DNA from 3 places in the Bacillus sp. Pc3 genome. Region 1 is predicted to be linked to each of the others. Evidence: predicted binding sites of a transcription regulator. Region 1 holds the regulator's gene; each other region holds the start of a gene.
The links. The regulator Rex, encoded in region 1, represses fermentation and respiration genes when NADH is low (regulators of the CRP and FNR family bind a similar motif). The targets are predictions, from matches to a motif close to TTGTGAAATATTTCACAA.

Region 1 (7,696 bases):
CCTTCAACATCTTCAGCGATCAGAAGCAATGGTTTGCCTTGCTGTACAACTTGCTCAAGCACAGGAAGGATTTCTTGAATGTTTGTGATTTTTTTGTCTGTGATTAAGATGTAAGGATTGTCAAGAACCGCTTCCATCTTATCAGAGTCAGTCACCATGTAAGGAGACGCATATCCGCGGTCGAATTGCATACCTTCAACAACTTCAAGCTCAGTTGTGAATCCTTTAGACTCTTCGATTGTGATGACCCCGTCGTTTCCTACGCGCTCCATTGCTTCAGCGATAAGGCTTCCGACTTCCTCATCAGCAGCAGAGATCGCAGCAACCTGAGCGATAGACTCTTTGCCTTCGATCGGCTTAGAAATTTCTTTTAAGTTTTCGATTGCTACAGTCACGGCTTGTTCCATACCTTTACGCACGCCGACAGGGTTAGCCCCCGCAGTTACGTTTTTCAAGCCTTCGCGGATCATAGCCTGCGCAAGTACAGTCGCAGTCGTCGTACCGTCACCGGCAACGTCGTTTGTTTTGCTGGCTACTTCAGCTACAAGCTTCGCACCCATGTTTTCAAACGCATCTTCAAGTTCAATTTCTTTTGCGATTGTCACACCGTCATTTGTAATTAACGGAGAACCGAATTTTTTCTCCAGAACCACGTTGCGTCCTTTTGGCCCTAAAGTTACTTTTACAGCGTCAGCAAGCGCATCGACACCGCGAAGCATAGCGCGGCGTGCTTCTTCACTAAACTTAATATCTTTTGCCATGTTAACGAAACCTCCTCGAATTTTTAAAAATATTTATTTGCTTAGCCGATAACAGCTAAAATGTCGCTTTCACGTAAGATTAAGTATTCAGTACCTTCGTATTTCACTTCAGTACCGGCGTATTTTGAGAAGATAATGCGGTCGCCCTCTTTTACTTCTAAAGCAACGCGCTCTCCGCTTTCCAACACGCGACCTGAACCGGCTGCCACGATTTTGCCTTCTTGCGGCTTTTCTTTTGCAGAATCCGGTAATACGATTCCGCTGGCAGTTTTTTCTTCAGATTCTACGAGTTCAATGACAACGCGATCACCTAATGGCTTTAACAATGTAATAACCTCCTCAATAGTATGAATATGTAATTTTAGCACTCAGCTCTAAAGAGTGCTAACACAGTTATTATAATAAAGAATCTCACTTCCAATTTCAAGTCATAAGAATAAAAAATTTTCACGCTTACATGATTCTCTCTCACACTGATTTTCTCCTTTTTTCACGTCAAGTTCACTTGTGTTACAATAAGAACAAATAAGTTGATTTTATAGGATAAAGGAGTACATATCATTTGAGAAAACAGTATTGGTATATCATTTTGACATATGTTATCATGCAGCTTTCCGCATTGATCGGCATTCCTTTAATGTACAAATTCGGCTATGCGGGCGGGCACCCTACGAATGCGAATCTCACCATGGCTCAGGGGATTTATTCCGTCGTAAGCTTTTTTATCTGCCTGATTATCGTTCTCTTGATTTTGAGAACCGCGCCGAAGCAGACATTAAGAAACGGGAAGAAAGCATCCGCCGGCATGTCCGTTCTCTGGGCGGTCGCGGGAATATGGCTCGCTTTATTTTCTCAGGGAATCGCCGGGATGATTGAGCAGTATGTCTTTCATGTGGGCAGCGGTTCCGAAAACACGAAAGCCATTCTTAACATTATTAAAGCCATGCCGCTCATGATTATCGTTTCTTCTATCGTCGGGCCGATTCTTGAAGAAATCATTTTCCGGAAGATCATTTTCGGTGTATTATATGAAAAAACGAATTTCTTTATCGCCGGACTGATCAGTTCCGTCATTTTCGGCATTGTGCACCAAGACCTCACGCACCTGCTGCTGTATACGGCCATGGGCTTTACCTTTGCGTTCTTGTATGTGCAGACGAAACGGATTATTGTGCCGATATTCGCCCATGTCATGATGAATACCATTGTCGTGGTCATGCAGCTCGGCCCCGCCCAAAAATATATTGAACAGCATAGTGAGCAAATGCAATTAATTATTGGAGGATTGTTTGTATGAGGAACCCAATGACTTGGGGCTTGATTTATTTCGCAGTCGGCTGTATCTTTACGTATTTGGCCGCAAGCTCTCCGGGAAGCATGTGGTCTTTTTATTCCATACTGCTGATGGTTTTCGCCGCTTATAATATCAGCATCTCGTTTAAAATGTTCGCTTTCTCATTTAAAGTGAAGAAAAATCAAAAATAAAAGAAAAGCCATTTCTCATCATTGAGAAATGGCTTTTTTTATGCTGATACGTCCTGATCGGATTCACTGCTGGTCTGCCTTTTCCGATACGCCGCTTTTGAGATAAGAATGCTGATCTCATATAAAATGCAAAGCGGAATGGTAATCATCAAGTGAGACAGCAGCTCAGGCGGCGCAATCATCGCGGCGATCACAAGCAGCACAAAATACGCGTACTTCCTGATCTTCGATAAAAACATCGGCGTGATAACACCGAGTCTCGTTAAAAACATGATCAGCACCGGCATCTGAAACAGCAGTCCGAACGGAATCGTCAGCTGCAGCAGAAAATGAAAGTACTCGGTGATCCCGATCACCTGGTTGACATCGAGGTCATTCGAGACCCGCTTCATAAAATCAACGACCAGCGGAAATAAAATATAATAAGAAAACGACACACCGCCGACAAACAGCACGATCGAAATCGGAATATAGCTGAGTGTTACTTTGCGCTCCTTCTCATACAGGCCCGGGCTGACAAACGCCCAAATCTGATAGAGAATAATCGGCGAAGTCAAAATGATGCCGATGATAAACGCGAACTGCAAAAAGATAAACAGCGGATCCGTCAGGTTAAAAGCATTAAGGGTGAGCTCTTTTACTTCATCGGCTTTTTGAAGATACACAATGATAGGTTTTGCCAGAAAAAAGCCGGCAATAAAGAAAACCGTAAAGGATAACGCCACAATCAGCAATCGTTTCCGAAGTTCGGCAATATGCTCCACAAGCGTCATTTGATTCACTCTCATACGCGTCATCCTATCTTACTGTTCTTCTTTCTTTTTTTCCTCTTCTTCACCGGCTAATCCCTTAGTAGCGTTCTTAAATTCACGAAGCGTGTCCCCCGCCGCTTTTCCTAATTCGGGAAGCTTCTTCGGACCGAAAATAATCACCGCCACCACACCGATAACCGCCAGGCTTCCAGGACCGATCATGTGCAGCTCCTCCTTTCGCTATTCAATTTCTTCCAAAACAGAATAATGCTTCAAGAAATAAACCAATGATTGAAGCTCTACAGCTAAATCTATATGATGAATTCGAATGTGATCCGGCACATTCAAACGGGCCGGCGTAAAGTTAAGGATTCCCTTGATTCCGAGCGACACGAGCCGGTCGGTGATTGACTGGGCGGCAACCGCCGGAACGGTAAGAATCGCCACGGGTTCATCCTTAATGTGAAGCTCTAAATCATTAAGATCAAAGACAGGCACACCGCCTACCTCAGTTCCTATTTTACTCTGATTCACATCAAAAGCCATAGATATTTTTGTGTTATTATTTTTTGTGAAATTATAGTGAAGAAACGCCGTCCCTAAATTCCCGACACCGATCAAAATGACGTTCGTCGTTTCATCCTGATCCAGTGTTTTTCTGAAAAATGACAGCAGGTAATCCACATTATAGCCGTATCCTTTTTTGCCGAGCGCCCCGAAATAGGAAAAATCCCGGCGGATCGTGGCCGAATCGACTTTTACCGCGTCGCTCAGTTCAGCTGATGAAACGCGCTGTTTTCCTGACGCGTGTAAATTCTTTAAAAAGCGATAATAAAGCGGCAGCCGTTTTGCCGTCGCCTGTGGAATTTTTGATTGATCCTTGTTCATGATTGGTCCTCCACTTTATACTCAGATGCATCTCTTTTAAAATCACCGTTTTTGCCTCCTGTTTTTTCCATGAGGCAGGTCGGGCCGATGACCATTCCTTTATCCAGCGCCTTACACATGTCATACACGGTCAAAGCGCAGACTGAAGCGGAAGTTAGCGCTTCCATTTCCACACCTGTACTCCCTTTCGTTTTTACGCTAGCCTGTATATGAAGAACGGCTTCGGAATCCTTTTCCTCCCAGCCGAATGAAATGTCGACGCTGCTTAAAGAAAGCGGGTGGCACATCGGGATAATCGCTGACGTCTGCTTTGCGGCCATAATTCCGGCCACCTGTGCGACAGCCAGCACGTCTCCTTTTCCGATCTCGCGGTTTTTGATTCTGCTGTACACGTCATGCTTCATGTGTACGCTGGATATCGCAGCGGCAGTACGGACTGTTGAAGATTTATCGCTTATATCCACCATGCGGGCACGGCCTTCTTCATTAAAATGAGAAAATCCATTCATATTTAAACTCTCCTTACTTCTGATCATACACTATTTTCTCCCTGATGTCTTATCCTATAATGTTCCAATTCTGATGTATTGTTTGCTGACAGCAGGTTGATAAGCTACACTTAACTTATTATAACAGAGGTGAAATAATATGATGATCTTACAAATTAATCAGCTATCCAAATCTTTTGGCGCTGATCCTATTTTAAACAATATAAAGCTTGAAGTCAGATCTCGGGATCGCATCGCCATAGTAGGCAGAAACGGAGCCGGCAAATCAACTCTCCTTAAAATTATCGCAGGTCACCTTTCATATGAAAAGGGTGAATTAATCAAACCGAAAGAATTAACGATGGGATACCTTGCCCAGCACACAGGCTTGGAATCCCAGCTTACCATAAAAGAAGAACTGCTGAGCGTTTTTGATTTCCTGAAAGCAATGGAAAAAGAGATGCGCTCTATTGAAGAAAAGATGGCCACGGCCGCCCCCGCGGATCTTGAGACGCTGATGAAAACCTATGACAGGCTTCAGCAAGATTTCAAGGATAAAGGCGGCTATCAATATGAAGCGGATGTCCGATCTATCCTTCACGGCCTCGGCTTCGGAAAATTTGACGATTCCGTGAAAGTGCAAAGCCTGAGCGGCGGCCAGAAAACAAGACTTGCGCTCGGAAAACTGCTGCTGACCCAGCCTGATCTGCTTATTCTGGATGAACCGACGAACCATCTCGACATCGATACGCTTACATGGCTTGAGCATTATTTACAGGGATATTCAGGCGCCATTCTGATCGTCTCCCACGACAGATACTTTCTTGATAAAGTCGTCAGCCAAGTGTACGAGGTCTCACGGACAGAAAGTAAAAAATATCTCGGCAACTACAGCGCCTATTTAGAACAAAAAGCTGAGCAGTACGAGAAAGACCTGAAGCTGTATGAAAAACAGCAGGACGAAATCGCCAAGCTTCAAGATTTTGTCGACCGCAATCTGGCCAGAGCTTCTACAACGAAAAGAGCCCAAAGCAGACGAAAACAGCTTGAACGGATGGACGTCATGGCAAAGCCGCTCGGTGATGAAAAATCAGCCGCCTTCCGTTTTGACATTACAAAACAGAGCGGAAACGACGTCCTGCGCGTACAGGATGTTTCCATCAGCTATGACGGCCAGCCGCCGCTCTTGAAAAACCTGACCTTCGGCATTACAAGAGGCGAAAGCGCCGCCCTCGTCGGACCGAACGGAATCGGCAAATCAACCTTGCTGAAAACCATTATGAACACGCTCAGCCCCGAATCCGGATCGATCACGTACGGTTCCAATGTCACAATCGGCTATTATGATCAGGAGCAGGCTGAACTGACCTCGTCCAAACGCGTGCTGGACGAGCTGTGGGATGAATATCCGGACATGCCGGAAAAAGAGATCAGGACATGCCTCGGCAACTTCCTGTTCAGCGGAGACGATGTCCTGAAACCTGTCCGTTCTCTAAGCGGCGGTGAGAAAGCAAGAGTCGCGCTTGCCAAGCTGATGCTGCAAAAAGCAAACTTTCTCATCCTTGATGAACCGACAAACCACCTTGACCTGGACAGTAAAGAGGTGCTGGAAAACGCCCTGATCGACTACCCGGGAACACTGTTATTTGTATCGCATGACCGCTACTTTATTAACAGGATCGCCACAAGAGTGCTGGAGCTGTCACCTGATCATGCAGAAGAATATTTGGGTGACTATGACTATTACACCGAGAAAAAAGCCCAGCAGCTGGAACTGGAAGAAATGAAGCGGCAGGAAAAAGAGCAGGCTCAGCCTGCCGGCAAGGTCAAACAGGATACGAAAAGAACTTACGAGGAAGAAAAAGAATGGAAGAAGAAAGAACGGCAGCGCCTGAGACGCATTGAAGAAATTGAAGCTGCCGTCTCATCCGCCGAAGAGAAAATCAGCGCCAATGAGGAGCTGCTGTGCGATCCTGACGTGTATCAGGATCATGAAAAGGTACAGACCATTCATGCGGAGAATGAAGCTCTGAATCAAGAGCTCGAAAACTTATTAGCAGAATGGGAGGAACTCTCCTCAGAAGAATAGAAAAAGTCAAGCACCTCTTTAAGGGGTGCTTTTTTATCCACAGCTATCCTCCTTGTCAGCCATGTAGGTAAACGTTTTATACACACTATCCACAAAATTTTCTGACTTTATCCACTTTACTAACAACTTACAGCCCCTTATCCAGCCTGGATTTTTGGATATATTCACAATCCTGTGGATATGTTAGAATTATCTGTTAATAAGTAAAAAAAAGCCTCACGTTTTACAACGTGAGACGATCAAAGGATGTTAATTCCAAACCGGGCTGTCCGTTCATATCATATGAGCCCCGAATCCCCTTTTCAAAAGCAACGGTTCCGGCAGCCGCAATCATCGCTGCATTGTCCGTGCATAAAGAAAGCGGCGGGATGATAAGCTCGGGATCTCCCGAATGGCTGAATTCCTGCTGCAGTGCGGCTCTCAGCCCTTTGTTAGCGGCTACGCCCCCTGCCAGCAGCACTTGTTTCACCCCGTATTCTTTCGCGGCCTTAGAGGTTTTTGCCGTCAGTACATCAATGACACTCTGCTGAAAGCTTGCGGCAAGATCCTCCGGAGGAATCACCTCATTTTTTTGCGAGGCGTTATGAAGCGTGTTAATCACGGCTGACTTCAGGCCGCTGAAGCTGAAATTGTAAGACCCTTCTTCCAGCCACGCACGCGGAAGCGGAATGGAATCCGTTCCCACAGCAGCCAGCTTATCAATCTGCGGCCCTCCCGGATAAGGAAGCCCCATCGTTCTTGCCACTTTATCGTAAGCTTCGCCTGCGGCATCATCCAGTGTTTCACCGATAACCTCGAATGAACCGTGCTCTTTCATATAAACCAATTCCGTATGTCCGCCTGACACAACCAAAGCAAGCGCCGGGAATTGAAGCTCTCCTATCAGCCTGTTTGCATAAATATGGCCCGCGATGTGATGGACGCCGACTAATGGTATTTGATGGGCAAAGCTTAACGCCTTTGCCGCATTGACTCCGATTAACAGGGCTCCGACAAGTCCGGGTCCTTCCGTTACGGCAATCGCATCAAGATCATCAAAGCCCATCTCCGCTTTTGAAAGAGCTTCCTCAATCACAAGGGTAATCTGCTCCACATGATGTCTGGACGCTATTTCAGGCACGACCCCGCCGAAACGTTTATGGCTTTCAATTTGAGAAGCGACAACGTTTGAAATAATTTCATTCCCGTTTTTTACGACTGAGGCCGCTGTTTCATCACAGCTTGTTTCGATTC
Region 2 (7,696 bases), 950 kb from region 1:
ATATGATTTTCTCTTCTCATAAGGAACTGCTTTTTATGAGGTTTATCTTCAAATCTAATGAGCAATGATGGTAAGATAGAAGCAGTTGAAGTTTACAAGCTGAATGATTATACTATTCAAGTCAAAGTGGAATGATGAAAAGGACGTGTCAAAATGAAGCAAGAGACACCGATAACACTCCATGTGAAGTCTGTGATCGAGGATGACGGAAATGATGAAGTCATCGAATTCCGTACTACCGGATTTTACTATGTAAAACAACAAAAAGTGTATCTATCTTATTATGAAGAACACGACCTAGGCAAAGTAAAAACGATTGTGAAGGTGAGCGAAGGCGAAGTCCTGATCATGAGGTCAGGCGCTGTTAAAATGAATCAGCGTTTCATAACGGGAGCTTCCACAATTGCGAAATATAAAATGTCATTTGGTGAGCTTGAGCTGGAAACAAGCACAAAATCGATTCAATCTGATCTCGGTGAAGAAAAAGGCCGAATCAGCATCGCATATGACATGCATGTCGGAGACGGGCAGCAGCATTTACATAATATGACGATCACGTATGAGGGAGGAACTCACGCATGAACATTGCGGAACAAATGAAGGACGTGCTGAAGGAAGAAATCAAAGCGGCCGTTCTGAAAGCGGGCCTGGCGGAAGAAAGCCAGATTCCAAGCGTACTGTTAGAAACGCCGAAAGAAAAAACACACGGTGATTATTCCACAAACATGGCGATGCAGCTGGCGAGAATCGCAAAAAAAGCGCCGCGCCAAATCGCTGAGGAGATCGTGGCGTCATTTGATAAAGGCAAAGCTTCCATTGAAAAGATGGATATTGCGGGACCCGGCTTTATCAACTTTTACATGAACAACAGCTACTTAACAAAACTGATTCCGTCCGTGCTTGAAGCGGGTGAACATTACGGAGAGACAAACATCGGACAAGGCGAAAAGATTCAGGTCGAATTCGTATCAGCCAACCCGACGGGAGATCTTCACTTAGGCCATGCGCGCGGCGCGGCGGTAGGTGACGCGCTGTGCAGCGTTCTTTCTAAAGCGGGCTATGATGTGAGCCGCGAATACTATATTAATGATGCGGGCAACCAGATTAACAACCTGGCGCTTTCCGTTGAAGTCCGTTATTTTGAAGCGCTCGGTCTCGAGAAACCGATGCCGGAAGACGGCTACCGCGGCGAGGATATTATCGCCATCGGGAAAAAGCTTGCCGAAGATTTCGGCGACCGTTTCGTACACGAAGAGGAGAGCGAACGTCAGGCGTTTTTCCGTGAATACGGCTTAAAGTACGAGCTTGATAAACTTCGCTCCGACCTGGAAAATTTCCGCGTGCCGTTTGACGTATGGTATTCTGAAACGTCCCTGTACGAAAACGGAAAAATTGATCAGGCGCTCGAGACGCTTCGCGAAAAGGGCCATGTATACGAAGAGGACGGCGCGACATGGTTCCGCTCCACAACGTTCGGCGACGATAAAGACCGTGTGCTGATCAAAAAAGACGGCTCATACACTTATCTGCTGCCGGATATCGCATACCATAAAGACAAACTTGACCGCGGATTCGACAAGCTCATCAATGTATGGGGCGCGGATCACCACGGGTATATTCCGCGTATGAAAGCGGCAATTGAAGCGCTCGGTTACAAGAAAGGCACATTGGAAGTTGAGATCATTCAGCTCGTTCATTTATACAAAAACGGCGAAAAAATGAAGATGAGCAAACGTACGGGGAAAGCCGTAACGATGCGCGACTTGATTGAAGAAGTCGGCTTGGATGCCGTGCGTTATTTCTTCGCGATGCGCAGCGCTGATACGCACATGGATTTTGACTTGGATCTTGCCGTATCCACATCTAACGAAAACCCTGTGTATTATGCACAATACGCACATGCACGTATTTGCAGCATGCTTCGCCAAGGGGAGGAGCAGGGACTTAAACCGGCGGCAGATCTTGATTTCAGCCATATTCAATCAGAAAAAGAATATGACCTGCTGAAAACGATCGGCGGCTTCCCTGAGGCAGTGGCAGAAGCGGCGGAAAAACGCATTCCTCACCGTGTCACAAACTATATTTATGATCTGGCTTCCGCTCTGCACAGCTTCTACAATGCGGAGAAAGTCATCGATCCGGAAAATAAAGAGAAGAGCCGCGCGCGTCTCGCTTTAATGAAGGCGACGCAAATTACGCTGAACAATGCGCTTCAGCTGATCGGCGTATCCGCTCCGGAAAAAATGTAATGATGATCAAAGGACAAAGTCTTCGGGCTTTGTTCTTTTTTTGTATATAAAGCGTGTGATGTAATTCACAATCCCGCACACTGAGTTTTTGTATGATAAGACTGATATTGAATCAGTGAAAGGGGCAAGCCGAATGATCAATCGTCAACATATTCAATTATCGTTGCAGTCATTAAGCTTAGTGGCAGGGTTTATGGTGTGGGTGCTGATTTCATCGCTCATTTCTCAAATGACATCAGATATTCATTTAAGCAAAGGCGAAATTTCATTGGTGACGGCGATTCCCGTTATTCTCGGATCGCTTCTCCGTATTCCTTTAGGATATTTAACGAACAGGTACGGGGCGCGGCTGATGTTTATGATCAGCTTCATCCTGCTTTTGTTTCCTGTATTTTGGATCAGTATCGCGGATTCTTTATTTGATTTAATCGCGGGCGGCTTTTTCTTAGGGATTGGGGGAGCGGTATTCTCCATCGGAGTGACGTCCCTCCCGAAATATTATCCGAAAGAAAAGCACGGTGTCGTCAATGGGATTTACGGTGCCGGAAACATCGGGACCGCCGTTACTACCTTTGCGGCGCCGGTTATCGCTCAAGCCGCGGGATGGAAAGCAACCGTGCAGATGTATCTTGTTTTGCTGGCTGTTTTCGCATTACTGCACGTTTTGTTCGGCGACCGGCATGAGAAGAAAGTCAAAGTTTCCATAAAGACACAAATGAAAGCCGTTTACCGAAATCATGTGCTGTGGATGTTGAGCCTGTTTTATTTTATTACGTTCGGCGCCTTTGTCGCCTTTACCATCTATCTTCCGAATTTTTTGGTTGAGCATTTTGGGCTGAGCCCTGCGGACGCCGGTCTGCGGACGGCCGGCTTTATTGCGGTCTCTACGCTGCTCAGGCCTGTGGGAGGGTTTCTTGCAGATAAACTGAGCCCGCTCCGCATTCTGATGTTCGTTTTCGCAGGGCTTACGCTGTCAGGGGTCATGCTGTCATTCTCCCCGACGATCGGCCTTTATGCGTTCGGATCGCTGACGGTGGCAGTCTGCTCAGGGATTGGAAACGGGACGGTATTTAAACTGGTGCCTTTCTATTTTTCGAAGCAAGCGGGGATTGCCAACGGAATTGTGTCTGCCATGGGCGGACTGGGCGGTTTTTTCCCTCCGCTGATTCTGGCAAGTGTATTTCAGGCAACAGGCCAATACGCGATCGGGTTTATGGCGCTTTCAGAGGTCGCGTTAGCCAGCTTTGTTCTTGTGATCTGGATGTATTGGCAGGAAAGAATGAAAACACATACGGAGAGAAACAGTCAGAGCCTCAATTCATAATGATCCATTCACAAGATTGTTAGTTTTTTCTGGGTGAGTGCAAATCAAGTCACGTTACAATATACATACGCAACGTGACTTTCTTCGAGGTGAGCTCATGAATATTCTCTCTGTCCGAAAATCTGATAAAGAACTTCTTTCCCGCGAACTGCATGAATTGCTGGAATCGATCAGTACGAAAAGGAAAATGAAAAAACATACTTATTTGTTTCAAGAAGGAATGGATGCAAAAGAGCTTTATCTGATTCAATCAGGACTCATTGAAATCGGCAAGCTGACGTCTGACGGAAAAGACCTGACGCTTAGAATCTGCCAAAAAAACGATATTGTCGGGGAATTGACGCTATTCACAGATGAGCCGAGATATATGCTCAGTGCGAAAGTGTTAGAGGATGGCGAGGTGCTCGTCATTAATAAAAACAAGCTGGAAAAGGAATTGATCCAAAACGGTGTTTTGACGTTTGAATTTATGAAATGGATGAGCACTCATCTTCGAAAAATCCAGTCCAAGATCAGGGACCTGCTTCTTCACGGCAAAAAGGGGGCGCTCTATTCCACCCTTATCCGCTTATCAAACAGCTACGGGGTGGAACGAAGTGACGGGATTCTGATTAACATTGTGCTGACAAATCAGGATTTGGCTAAGTTTTGCGCGGCGGCAAGGGAGAGCGTCAACCGCATGCTGGGAGACCTCCGCAAACAAGGGGTTATTTCGATAGACGAAACCGGAAAAATTATTTTGCACAAGCGGGACTATTTACGATGCGAGATCGAGTGTGAAAATTGTCCGCTGGAGATCTGCAATATTGACTGAAAAAAACAAGGGCAGCCGGTGTCCTTGTTTTTCAGCTTGTGATACATATACACATGACGGCGAAAAAGAAGCCGGCATTTACGATTTCCAGAATGCCGATCGTTTTCACCGGCCAGTCTCTTCCGTGAAAAAACCAGGCCCGCAGACTGCTTGGGATAAAAGAGAGAAACGCCCAGCCTGCCCCGAGAAGAGCCGATAAAAAGGGGAGCAAGAGGTGATATCCCCATGACCAGTATGCAAAGGTTCTGTTTTTTCTCTCCCGTATGACCGATTTCACATAAAAAGAACTCCCGACAAAAAATAAAGCGGATTGCAAGAATAGAAACCAGGCCCAGCCGTCAAGGGTTCCCGTTCCCAGCCAGCAGCTCGCAAGCCCGCCTGAACAAAAGAACAAAACACCCGCAATATCATTCGTGAGCGCCCGTTCGTTTTTTCGGCGGGCATAATGCGTATGTATGAGAAACAGCGGCAATAAAAAAACGCCGATCCAGACGAGCTGCGGCTTATGATAGACAGAAATGATCAAAAAGCAGCAGGCCGGAAAACCGTAATACCATATCCACTTTTGATAGGGCTGAAGCTGTTTCTTTTTCAAAGCGAGCGAAACGGGATAAACCGCTAAGTAAAGGAACAGCCAGCCCAGAAAGAGCGGAATATGCCAGAAAACCGGGCCACCCTTGACCATGCCGAGTAAAAATGGAATCAGCAGCATCGCCCATGCGCCGTGCTGCTTCGGAATCATCGCCTTCATCGAAACCCTCCTTTTTATTTCATTATAAGTACATACACTCTCCTGATAAGTGACTTTTATCATACAAGCTGTGAAATACATCACTGCCGCGTGGGCTCAATCGGGCTACACTAAAGCTATCCTTAGCACAGGAGGCTTTCCTATGAATCAGTGTGACTATTTATTATTTCTGAAACAACTTCCTATGTTTAATGAAGTGCCTCTGTCCATTGTCGAAACCTTGCTGAAAAACGGGACGTTTATCCGCGGCTCATCTGGCCAATCTCCATCCTTTCTTCATTCACAATCCGTTTATATTGTATTAAAAGGCAATATCCGTTTTACGGACAGCAGGCTCCCTGAAGGGTCGCAAACCGTTGCGCTGTGGGAAAAAGGCGATGTGTTTCCGATTGATGAAAAAGGCGGGCTCTATTTATCGCCTTTTATCTCAGTCAATGCCTCACCGGATATTCTGGTACTTCATATTCCATATTCCGTATTTAAGAAAATGATGTCTTACGATCCGCGGCTGCAAATGAACTTTTTGGCGATGCTTCAGCAAAATGTCTTCTGTTCCTATCAGTTGTTTTTGCGGTATCTGCATACATCACGGGATGAAAACGCCGAACCCGGTTCTTAAACAGAACCGGTTTTTTTTGATGACGCCGGGCGTCCCCATATCGTTTGAAAATCCTTCCTGCTGCTCTGTGTGAACGTTTTGTGAAAAAAGCAGAGTGTGTGACATAGTTCACAAGGTGATGCGACGTCTCTGTTTATAGTGTACATAGCATCACCTGACTCGGAAGGAGTGAACGATCATGAAGAAAAAGAAAATGAGTCCGTTGCTCAGGAGATTAAACTATTTTTCTCCTATCGAACATCATTCAAATAACCATAGCCAAACGACAAGCGAAGATCGTGATTGGGAGAATGTATACAGAAACAGATGGCAGTACGACAAAGTCGTTCGCTCCACCCACGGCGTCAACTGCACGGGTTCTTGCAGCTGGAATATTTATGTGAAAAACGGAATTGTCACGTGGGAAGGACAAAACTTGAATTATCCATCAACAGGCCCGGATATGCCTGATTTCGAACCGAGAGGCTGCCCGCGGGGGGCCAGTTTTTCATGGTACATTTACAGCCCGCTCCGTGTGAAATATCCATATGTACGCGGTGTGCTGATCAATTTATGGCGGGAAGCATTGCAGGCGCATCAAAATCCGCTGGATGCCTGGAAATCGATCGTTGAAAACCCTGAAAAAGCGAAGTCCTATAAACAGGCAAGAGGGAAAGGCGGCTTTGTCCGCGCGGAATGGCCGGAGGTGCTGAAGCTGATTTCAGCCTCTCTGCTGTATACAGTGATGAAATACGGGCCTGACCGGAATGTCGGTTTTTCTCCGATCCCGGCGATGTCCATGATCAGCCACGCATCAGGTTCGCGATTCATGTCGTTAATCGGCGGCCCAATGCTCAGTTTCTATGACTGGTATGCGGATCTTCCGCCGGCGTCCCCGCAAATTTGGGGCGACCAGACGGACGTTCCGGAGAGCAGTGATTGGTACAATTCAGGCTATATTATCACATGGGGCTCCAACGTTCCGTTAACGAGAACGCCTGATGCGCATTTTCTGGCGGAAGCCCGCTATAAAGGCGCTAAAGTCATTTCGATCAGTCCCGATTTTGCGGAATCCTCAAAGTTCGCAGATGACTGGCTGAGTATCCGCCAGGGGACTGACGGGGCGCTTGCGATGGCGATGGGTCACGTCATTTTGCAGGAATTTTACGTGAACCAAGAAACTGAACGTTTTATTGAGTACGCGAAGCAATACACCGATTTTCCATTCTTCGTCACTCTTTCAAAAGAGAACGGCGTGTATACAGCGGGACGGTTTCTGCATGCAAAAGACATCGGGCGGCAGACAAAAAATGATCAGTGGAAGCCGGCGGTCTGGAATGAACAGACAGGTGCGTTTGCCATACCGCAAGGCACAATGGGCTCCCGCTGGGACGGGCAGCAGAAATGGAATCTGCACATGATCGACGAAGACACCAGGGAACAGATTGAGCCCCGTCTCTCAGTGCTCGGAATAGAGGACGAAATCGGCTCAGTGCGCATTCCGTATTTTTCAGATGACGGAAACAAAGTGCTTGAGCGGGATCTTCCTATTAAAAAACTGGACCTGAACGGTGAAGAGACGTACGTCACGACCGTGTTTGACTTGATATTGGCCAACTACGGCGTGAACCGGGGCATCGGCGGACAATCAGCCGCATCCTATGATGATCCCCGTCCGTTCACACCTGCCTGGCAGGAACAGATTACGGGAATTAAAAGAGAAGCCGTTATTCAGATTGCCAGGGAGTTTGCCCAAAATGCGATCGACACAGACGGCAGATCCATGATTATCGTAGGGGCTGGCATTAACCACTGGTTCAACTCCGACACGATTTACCGTGCGGTGTTAAATCTTGTTTTACTCGTAGGCGCCCAAGGTGTAAACGGCGGAGGCTGGGCCCATTACGTGGGGCAGGAAAAACTCCGTCCGGCTGAAGGGTGGCAGACGATTGCAACCGCA
Region 3 (7,696 bases), 310 kb from region 1:
TGAAAGGAGCGGGCGGCGCGATGCAGAACATCGGAAATCCGCAGGAGATTTTCCAGGCCGGCACGCGCGCCCATATTCCGCCGCACATTCTGGATCGCATTATTGACGCCATGTCGCAAAGCATCACATATGTATTTACGCTTGCGCTGGCGCCGATCGTCATTGCGGCCGTTACCATTTTGTTTATGGGAAAAGCGAGAGTAAAAACCTCTCAGGAAATGGCGAAAAAAGCGAATTAAAAAAAGCAGTACATGGCGTTTGTCATGTACTGCTTTTTTGTTTACTCTGCGAAATGCGGAGCGAGAATATCTTTCAGCACGTTTGCGCTGCGGCTGAATTGAGCCTGTTCTGTTTCATTCAGCTCAAGTTCCGTCACACCTGCGATGCCGTTCCGATTGACGACGGCCGGAACGCCGATAAAGACGTCGTTTACACCGTATTGGCCGTCCAGATATGTGCTGACGGTTAAAATGCTGTTTTCATTACGCAAAATCGCTTTTGTGATGCGGGCGAGGCTCATCGCCACTCCGTAATATGTCGCGCCTTTTTTCTCGATAATATGGTAGGCCGCGTTTTTCACATCGTCAACGATCTGATCCAGCTCGTCCTGTTTGTAAGCTGCATTTTTCTCCAGCAATTGCTGCACCGGCACTCCGCCGATATTGGCGTGACTCCATACAGGAAGCTCGGTATCGCCATGCTCGCCGATAATGTGGGCGTGTACGTTTTGCGGAGCGGCTCCGAAGTATTCGCTCAGCATATAACGGAATCGCGCAGAATCCAGTGTCGTGCCGCTTCCGATGACGCGTTCTTTCGGCAGCCCGCTGAATGTCCATGTCGCATAAGTGAGAATGTCGACCGGGTTTGTGGCAACGAGGAAGATGCCGTCAAATCCGCTTGCCATTACTTCACCGACAATGCTTTTAAAAATGGCGAGATTTTTTTCGACCAGCTCAAGTCTCGTTTCACCCGGTTTTTGATTGGCTCCTGCACAGATGCACACGATATCGGCATCCTTACAATCCTCATATGTGCCGTAAGACGTTTTGACCGGATGAGGCGCAAATGCCTTTCCGTGATTTAAATCCATGACATCTCCCATGGCTTTTTCTCTATTTACATCAATGATCACAAGCTCATCTGTGATCCCTTGGTTAATTAACGCAAATGCATAACTGCTTCCAACAAAACCTGCTCCGATTAATGCTACTTTGTTCACTCGTTCGTTCATCATGTATGCTCATCCTCCAGTGTTTCGTGGTGTCTGTTTTTATCTTGTGAAGTATTTCACATTTATATTGTGCAACACTTCACAAACTTTTGCAAGAGAAAAGTTTGATTTTTGAACAAAAAAATATCGGTGATGGTTTCCAGATTGTTGACAACATCCTAAAACGGAACCGTTTTAGGATGTTGTCATCTTTTCAGCGTGATTGAAGACGCGCTGTCCCTTTCCCAGAAGCGGGGGTTTGCCGGCACGCTGATGTGATGATGGCCCTATCCATTAATGCGGAAGATAACCATTCAAACCGGAGTTGTTATACAAACCATTCTGCACATAATCAAAGCCGGGCTGGTTCTGTCCGGGCACTTGGGCGCTGCCATTGTTAAAAATCACTTTGGCATTGGCCGTATCCGTATTCGCAGGCAGCGTCAGCGTGTACATTCCATTTGCATTCTTAGTCATTGCTTTCCCCGGCCACGATCCGGTTAATTCTATGGCCCTGCCTCCATCATGTTTATAGATATAAGCATTTACCTGGCCCCAATGGTCCGGGTTTTGATAGCCAATGATGTTGGTTTGGGACGGGTCTTTTTTGACAAATGTGTATTCTTGGGTTCTCGCTGGACCCTCGCCGTTCGTTCCGGTTAATTTGATGTTGTATGTCGTGCCGATTGGATCTCCTTTCCCGATCGTTAGTCGGTCTCCATCCTTAAATGCTGTCTGCTGCCCATTATTGATTTGGTAAACGGCTTTTGTTGTTTTCGCATTTGCACGCAGGGTGACCGTCAGCTGATCATTGAAAGAATGGACTGCCCCCGTTTGGTAATTCTCAAGAAAGACATGAGGCGTATTTCCAATATCATCAGGATAAAGAACAGCCGCCGATCTGGCATTGATCGTACCTGTCAGTTTGCCGTTCGCTACTTGAAATGAACCGGCGCCGGCCCTATTATCATACCTGCCGTCAGGTAATTTCGCTGAAGTATTGATGGTGACAGAAGAGGATCCTGCATTTGCCAGCACAACGCCTTTTGAGCCGCGCTGATTCATAAAGATTTGGTTGTTCCCATTCGGATTCGAGAGTTCCTCAGGCTGCCCGGCCATTACATTGTGAAATGTATTGACCGCAGTAATCGCCTGATCTTTAAATAAGGCGCTCCCGCGATCTCCTATTTGACTTTTTCCGGGAAATCTTACACCATTTCCTCCGCCCTCAGGTCTGGAAAAGAAAAGAGGCGTGCTTCCTGAGCGGGAACCAATCACTGCCCAGCCTAAACGAATATCGTCATCACTCATCCATGTGGACTCTTCATCATCATTGGCATACGTATCATGTGATTCCACCCATGTGACTAACTTGTCCGCAGACACGTCAGATGCATAACGGGAGATATTCGACACACTCAGATTACGGTTCTTTAAAGCGGATCTGATGGAATGCCCGTAGTTAGAAGCCGTCACATTCATATAATTCGCATAAGCAGTATCTCTGGACGCGCTGTCTTGCAGGATTTCTCCGTATTGGAACTCCGCCGATGTATTTGTGATATTCGGCCAAAACTGGCTGCCGTAATTCCCATCATCCGGAAGCTCTATATGCTTGGCGGCATCATAGCGGAATCCGTCTGCTCCGTCATTCAATGCTCTTTCCAAGAAACGTTTCAGATAGGCCTGCACCTCAGTATTCTGTGTATTCCAATCATACAGCCCAAGCAAGGAATTTTGAGTGACGTCCCATCGATCCGACCAATTTTTAATTTGTGTGTTTCCATGGGTCCAGTTTGGAATACGCTTAATCTCGTCAGAAATCGCGCCATAATCGCTGGTAGTATGATTGATAACCGCATCGACAATGACTTTTACGCCATACTTTTCCGCGGCTGCACACATGTCCTTAAATTCTTGTTCAGTGCCTAAGTAACGGTTGCCGATTTGGTACGATGTCGGCTGATACAGCCAGTACCAGTTCCTCATGCTTTTATCTCCTTGGTTCCCTTCCTTTACTTGGTTAATCGGAGACGTCTGAATGGCTGCATAGCCCGCATCACGAATATCTTTCATATTTTGTGTTAACGTATTGAACGACCAATTCCATGCATGAAGGATGGTCCCGTTTTTGACCGATGACGCGGTCACCTTATTCGATTTGTTTGCAGTTTCAGCGTTTGCAGCCGCCGGGCCTGACAAAACCAAATGAAACAGCAATAAAAATCCGGCGAATAACGGCAGTAAAGAGGTTTTGAATCGTTTTTCAAACATTTTTGACACTCCTTATTTCATTTTTGAAGACTGACTGCGGAGTCAAAAATTCCTCTTACTCTTTCTTCAGCTCCTTTCAACTGTTGTGAAGACTGGATAATTTTGTTAACGCTTACATTTCAACTTATCACACTCTCTCTATCAAAGCAACGTGGCAGAGTGAATTCAAATCTATATTCCTATCAATTAAAAAGACTTCCCGCTTTCAAACAAAAAAAGAAACCACCTGTCAAGATGATTTCTTTTTTATTTCTTTTATCGCTCTTCTGTAAGACAGCTTCACAATGACATACCGAAGCAGAAACAGAATGCCTCCGCAGACGATAAAAAGAAAGATCATTTTCAGCCAAGCAAAGAATGTATGGGGAAACCCCCTGTCGTACATCGTAATCGCCGCTACCGCAAAAGTGACCGCAATTGAATCTATCCGCTGCTGCTTCACCCGCTTTTGCAGTTCTTCTTTGGTGTCTATTCTCGGCATGAGCATTCCCGACGCTCCCGCCCTGATGCAATAATAAACAATTATAATGAAGAAAACCGCCAAGCTACCGGCCCATTCCCTAAACGGACAGTTCAGAACAAGTCCGCGTACGATGATGTCAAGCAAAGACAGTGTGCCCACAAGCATTCCGACTTCTGACCAAATCATTCGTTCTTTCTCTTTCACACTCTCACTCTTTCCATTCACGTTTGAAAGTCTGTTCCGACGCTGATTCATGACTTCCTCCCGTACTATTAAGAATGGCTTACAACTCCCATTATATCTTGCCGATTCATAATGATAAACCGAAATATCATTGACAAAAATGTTAATAAGGGCCCCAATTGATCAGGACGCCTATGCAGATAAACACGAGACCGATGACAAACCAAATCAGCGCCAGCGGAATCATGAAGCGAAGCCACTTTACGTACGGAATGCCGCTGGCAGCCAGTACGGCCATCAGCACGCCGGAAGTCGGATTGACACAGTTTACGACGCCTTCTCCGAGCATGACCGCTTCAACCGCGACCTGTCTCGTGATGCCCATCAGATCGGCAAGCGGCGCCAAGATCGGAATAAATACGACCGCCTCCCCTGAGCCCGATGAAATCAGAAAATGAAGCAGGGCGCTGGAAATATACATTCCGATTGCGCCTGCCATAGGGCTGAAACCGTCCAGCAGTGACGCAAGTCCATTGACTACCGTATCAAGCAGCTTTCCATGTTCCAGGATAACGGAAATGCTTCTCGCCATTCCGACGATCAGCGCACCGTAAACGAGCCCCTGACAGCCTGTAATAAACGTTTTTGCGATATCATTTGCCGCCATTCCCGCAATCAGTCCGGACACGATTGAGATAAAAATGAACACGGCGGCCATCTCTGAATCAGACCAGCCAAGAGTAAGCGCGCCGTATAAAAAGCCGGCAAGCGACAAAGCCGCAACAGCCAGAATCAATTTATGGCGGACGGTAAACGGGACATGCTTGTCCTCCGGCTCAGAAACCTGCGGGAGTGAACCTGCCGCCGGAAACCAATCGTTCCCCAGCAGACTGGCGTCCTTTGCTTTTCTGAGTTTTCTCGTATACCGATAAATATATAAAATAGATGATAACAGAAAACAAATGTAGACGGCAATCCGCAGGCCGATACCGGAAAACAGCGGCAGCTCCGCGATGCTTTGTGATAACCCGAGCGGTGAAGGTGATAAAATCGTCGCGTTAAACCCGGCATAGCAGCCGATATAAATGACGGCCGCTCCGGCCACGGCGTCCCATTTCAGCGAGCGGGCGACGATCAGGCCGATCGGAATAAAACCGATCACGGAATTAACGACGATGCCGGTTGTGCCGAGGATCGAAAATAGAGATCCGACAATCGCAATAAACAGCAGCTGTTTTGTGCGGAACGTACTGATGACATTACTGATCAATCCATTGATGGCGCCCGTTTTCTCCAAAATCGCAATGGTGCCGCCCGTAAACAGGATTAAAAAAATAATCGGCGCGGAACTTGTCATCCCTTCCTGAATCGCGGTAAAAAAAGCGATCGGGCTGACAGGAGACCGGTCTAAAGAATGATAACTCCCCGGGACGGCGGACGTCACACTGCCCTTTGTCACCCTGTCAAATTCCCCCGCGGGAACGATGTACGACGCTATCGCGCATAGTAAAGCGACAATGAACAGCAGCACATAAGCATCAGGCATCACAAACAATTTCTTCTTTTTCAATACAGGTTCGGCCTTCGGCACAGCCATAACATCACCATCCCGCTTTAAATTTATAAACTATTCAGAAAATACAGATATGTGCTATATTATATACAGACCGATTGCCTGTTTTCAATATCAAAAATAAAAAACAGACAGCTTTTGAAGGAGGACTTACGGCATGAACAGACTCACAGCGCATGAAAAGCAAGTCATTATGGATATTTTTGACCACCTGCACGCCAATCCCGAAGTAAGCTGGAAAGAATATCAAACAACTGAATATCTGACTGAAAAACTGAAAGAGGCCGGCTGCCGGACCCGCACGTTTGATGATTGTACCGGTGTTGTCGGCGAAATCGGAGAAGGCTCGCCCGTTGTGGCTGTCCGGGCGGATATTGACGCGCTGTGGCAGGAAGTGGACGGTGTCTTTCAGGCGAACCATTCATGCGGACATGATTCACATATGACGATGGCGCTCGGCACGATGATGCTTTTAAAGAGTCAGCCGAAACTTCCGAAGGGCACCATCCGCTTAATTTTTCAGCCGGCGGAAGAAAAAGGCGGCGGAGCGCTGAAAATGATTGAAAAAGGCGTACTGGATGATGTTGACTTCTTATACGGCGTGCACGTGCGCCCCGTACAGGAAACGGCAAACGGCCGATGCGCACCGTCCATTCTGCATGGCTCAAGCCAGCATATAGAAGGCCTGATTATCGGAGAAGAAGCCCACGGCGCGAGACCGCATCTCGGCCTTAACAGTATCGAAATCGCCGCTCTTCTCGTCCAAAAACTCAGCTTCATTCATCTTGATCCCGGCATCCCGCATTCCGTGAAGATGACAAAGCTTCAGGCAGGCGGTGAGAGTTCCAATATCATTCCGGGAAAAGCATCGTTCAGCCTTGATCTCCGCGCACAAACCAATGCCGCCATGGAGAAATTAACCGCCGAAACCGAAAGAGCCTGTGAGGCGGCGGCTGCCGCATTCGGCGCAAAAATCGAACTGCAAAAAGAACACAGCCTCCCGGCAGCCGAGCGAAACAAAGAGGCGGAAGCCATCATGGCATCTGCGATAAGCGGCATTCTCGGAGAAGAACATGTGGATGAACCTCTTGTGACAACCGGAGGAGAGGATTTTCACTTTTACGGGTTAAAGGTGCCGAACTTAAAAACGACGATGCTCGGCCTAGGATGCGGTCTGCAGCCGGGGCTTCACCATCCCCAAATGACATTTGACCGAAGCGCCATCTTTACAGGCGTTGAGATATTAACGGCTGCCGTCCTCAAATCGTTTGAAGCATAAAAAAAGCAGCCCGTTACAGGGCTGCTTTTCTTCGTTATTTCTTCAAATCTTCAATTGAATTGACGTTTTTCATATACTGAGGAACGACCAGACCCATCTTGACGCCTGTCAGACTCGTTCCTACATCTTCATATTTGCCTTTATATTTAGACGCATATGCCTTATGGGTATTCGGAAGCCAAGCAGACAATGACGCATCCGCGCTGCCTGTCGCAATCGCAGTCCACATCGGTCCGGCCTCCACTTGCGTCAGCTTCACGTCATAGCCGAGGTCTTGAAATACTTTTCCGACCACGTTCGTACTTGCGATTTCACTGTCCCAAGCCACATATGCCAGGTTAATTTTATCCCCTTTGACTTTATGGGCGCCTTTTGTCCATTGAGCCACTTGGTCTTTGTGTTTTTTCACATATTCAGCAGCGGCTTTGGCCGGCTTTTCGCCTTCTTCAACGGCAATCATGACTTCTCCCATATCGTCCTGCGTCCATTTGAACTGGCTGAGAACTTTGGCCGCGTTAGGCTGTTCCTTACTGAAGCCGGTTCTTGTAATCGTATGAATCTGCTCGGCAGTTCCGTACGTTTTTTTCGGATCATCAAGGAACTTCAGCTTGTATCTGGAGAACATCCAGTGCGGCGTCCAGCCCGTTACGATGATCGGCTTTTTCCGGTCATATGATTTCTTCAATGTCGCCGTCATGGCAGCACTTGACGCCG

Region 2: a site for Rex is predicted at 5,207-5,224, ahead of SB24_RS11475 (YwiC-like family protein). Genes of this name have one in related genera too.
Region 3: a site for Rex is predicted at 1,276-1,293, ahead of SB24_RS08160 (L-lactate dehydrogenase). Genes of this name have one in related genera too.

What each region holds. Positions count from the first base shown of each region.
Region 1 is NZ_CP010406.1:1,453,878-1,461,573, forward strand. Features, by position in the region: gene groL (chaperonin GroEL) at 1-761, opposite strand, end outside; gene groES (co-chaperone GroES) at 803-1,087, opposite strand; gene SB24_RS06635 (CPBP family intramembrane glutamic endopeptidase) at 1,324-2,058, shown strand; gene SB24_RS06640 (YdiK family protein) at 2,055-2,246, shown strand; gene tatC (twin-arginine translocase subunit TatC) at 2,285-3,043, opposite strand; gene SB24_RS06650 (twin-arginine translocase TatA/TatE family subunit) at 3,050-3,220, opposite strand; gene SB24_RS06655 (redox-sensing transcriptional repressor Rex) at 3,239-3,886, opposite strand; gene moaC (cyclic pyranopterin monophosphate synthase MoaC) at 3,883-4,395, opposite strand; gene abc-f (ribosomal protection-like ABC-F family protein) at 4,535-6,463, shown strand; gene tsaD (tRNA (adenosine(37)-N6)-threonylcarbamoyltransferase complex transferase subunit TsaD) at 6,687-7,696, opposite strand, start outside.
Region 2 is NZ_CP010406.1:2,403,000-2,410,695, forward strand. Features, by position in the region: gene SB24_RS11455 (YwiB family protein) at 154-582, shown strand; gene argS (arginine--tRNA ligase) at 579-2,249, shown strand; gene narK (nitrate transporter NarK) at 2,383-3,573, shown strand; gene SB24_RS11470 (fumarate/nitrate reduction transcriptional regulator Fnr) at 3,671-4,387, shown strand; gene SB24_RS11475 (YwiC-like family protein) at 4,419-5,138, opposite strand; gene SB24_RS11480 (cyclic nucleotide-binding domain-containing protein) at 5,281-5,757, shown strand; gene SB24_RS11485 (nitrate reductase subunit alpha) at 5,936-7,696, shown strand, end outside.
Region 3 is NZ_CP010406.1:1,762,348-1,770,043, forward strand. Features, by position in the region: gene SB24_RS08155 (MDR family MFS transporter) at 1-239, shown strand, start outside; gene SB24_RS08160 (L-lactate dehydrogenase) at 281-1,234, opposite strand; gene amyE (alpha-amylase) at 1,505-3,484, opposite strand; gene SB24_RS08170 (DUF6773 family protein) at 3,714-4,202, opposite strand; gene SB24_RS08175 (YfcC family protein) at 4,294-5,727, opposite strand; gene SB24_RS08180 (M20 peptidase aminoacylase family protein) at 5,861-6,982, shown strand; gene SB24_RS08185 (glycine betaine ABC transporter substrate-binding protein) at 7,017-7,696, opposite strand, start outside.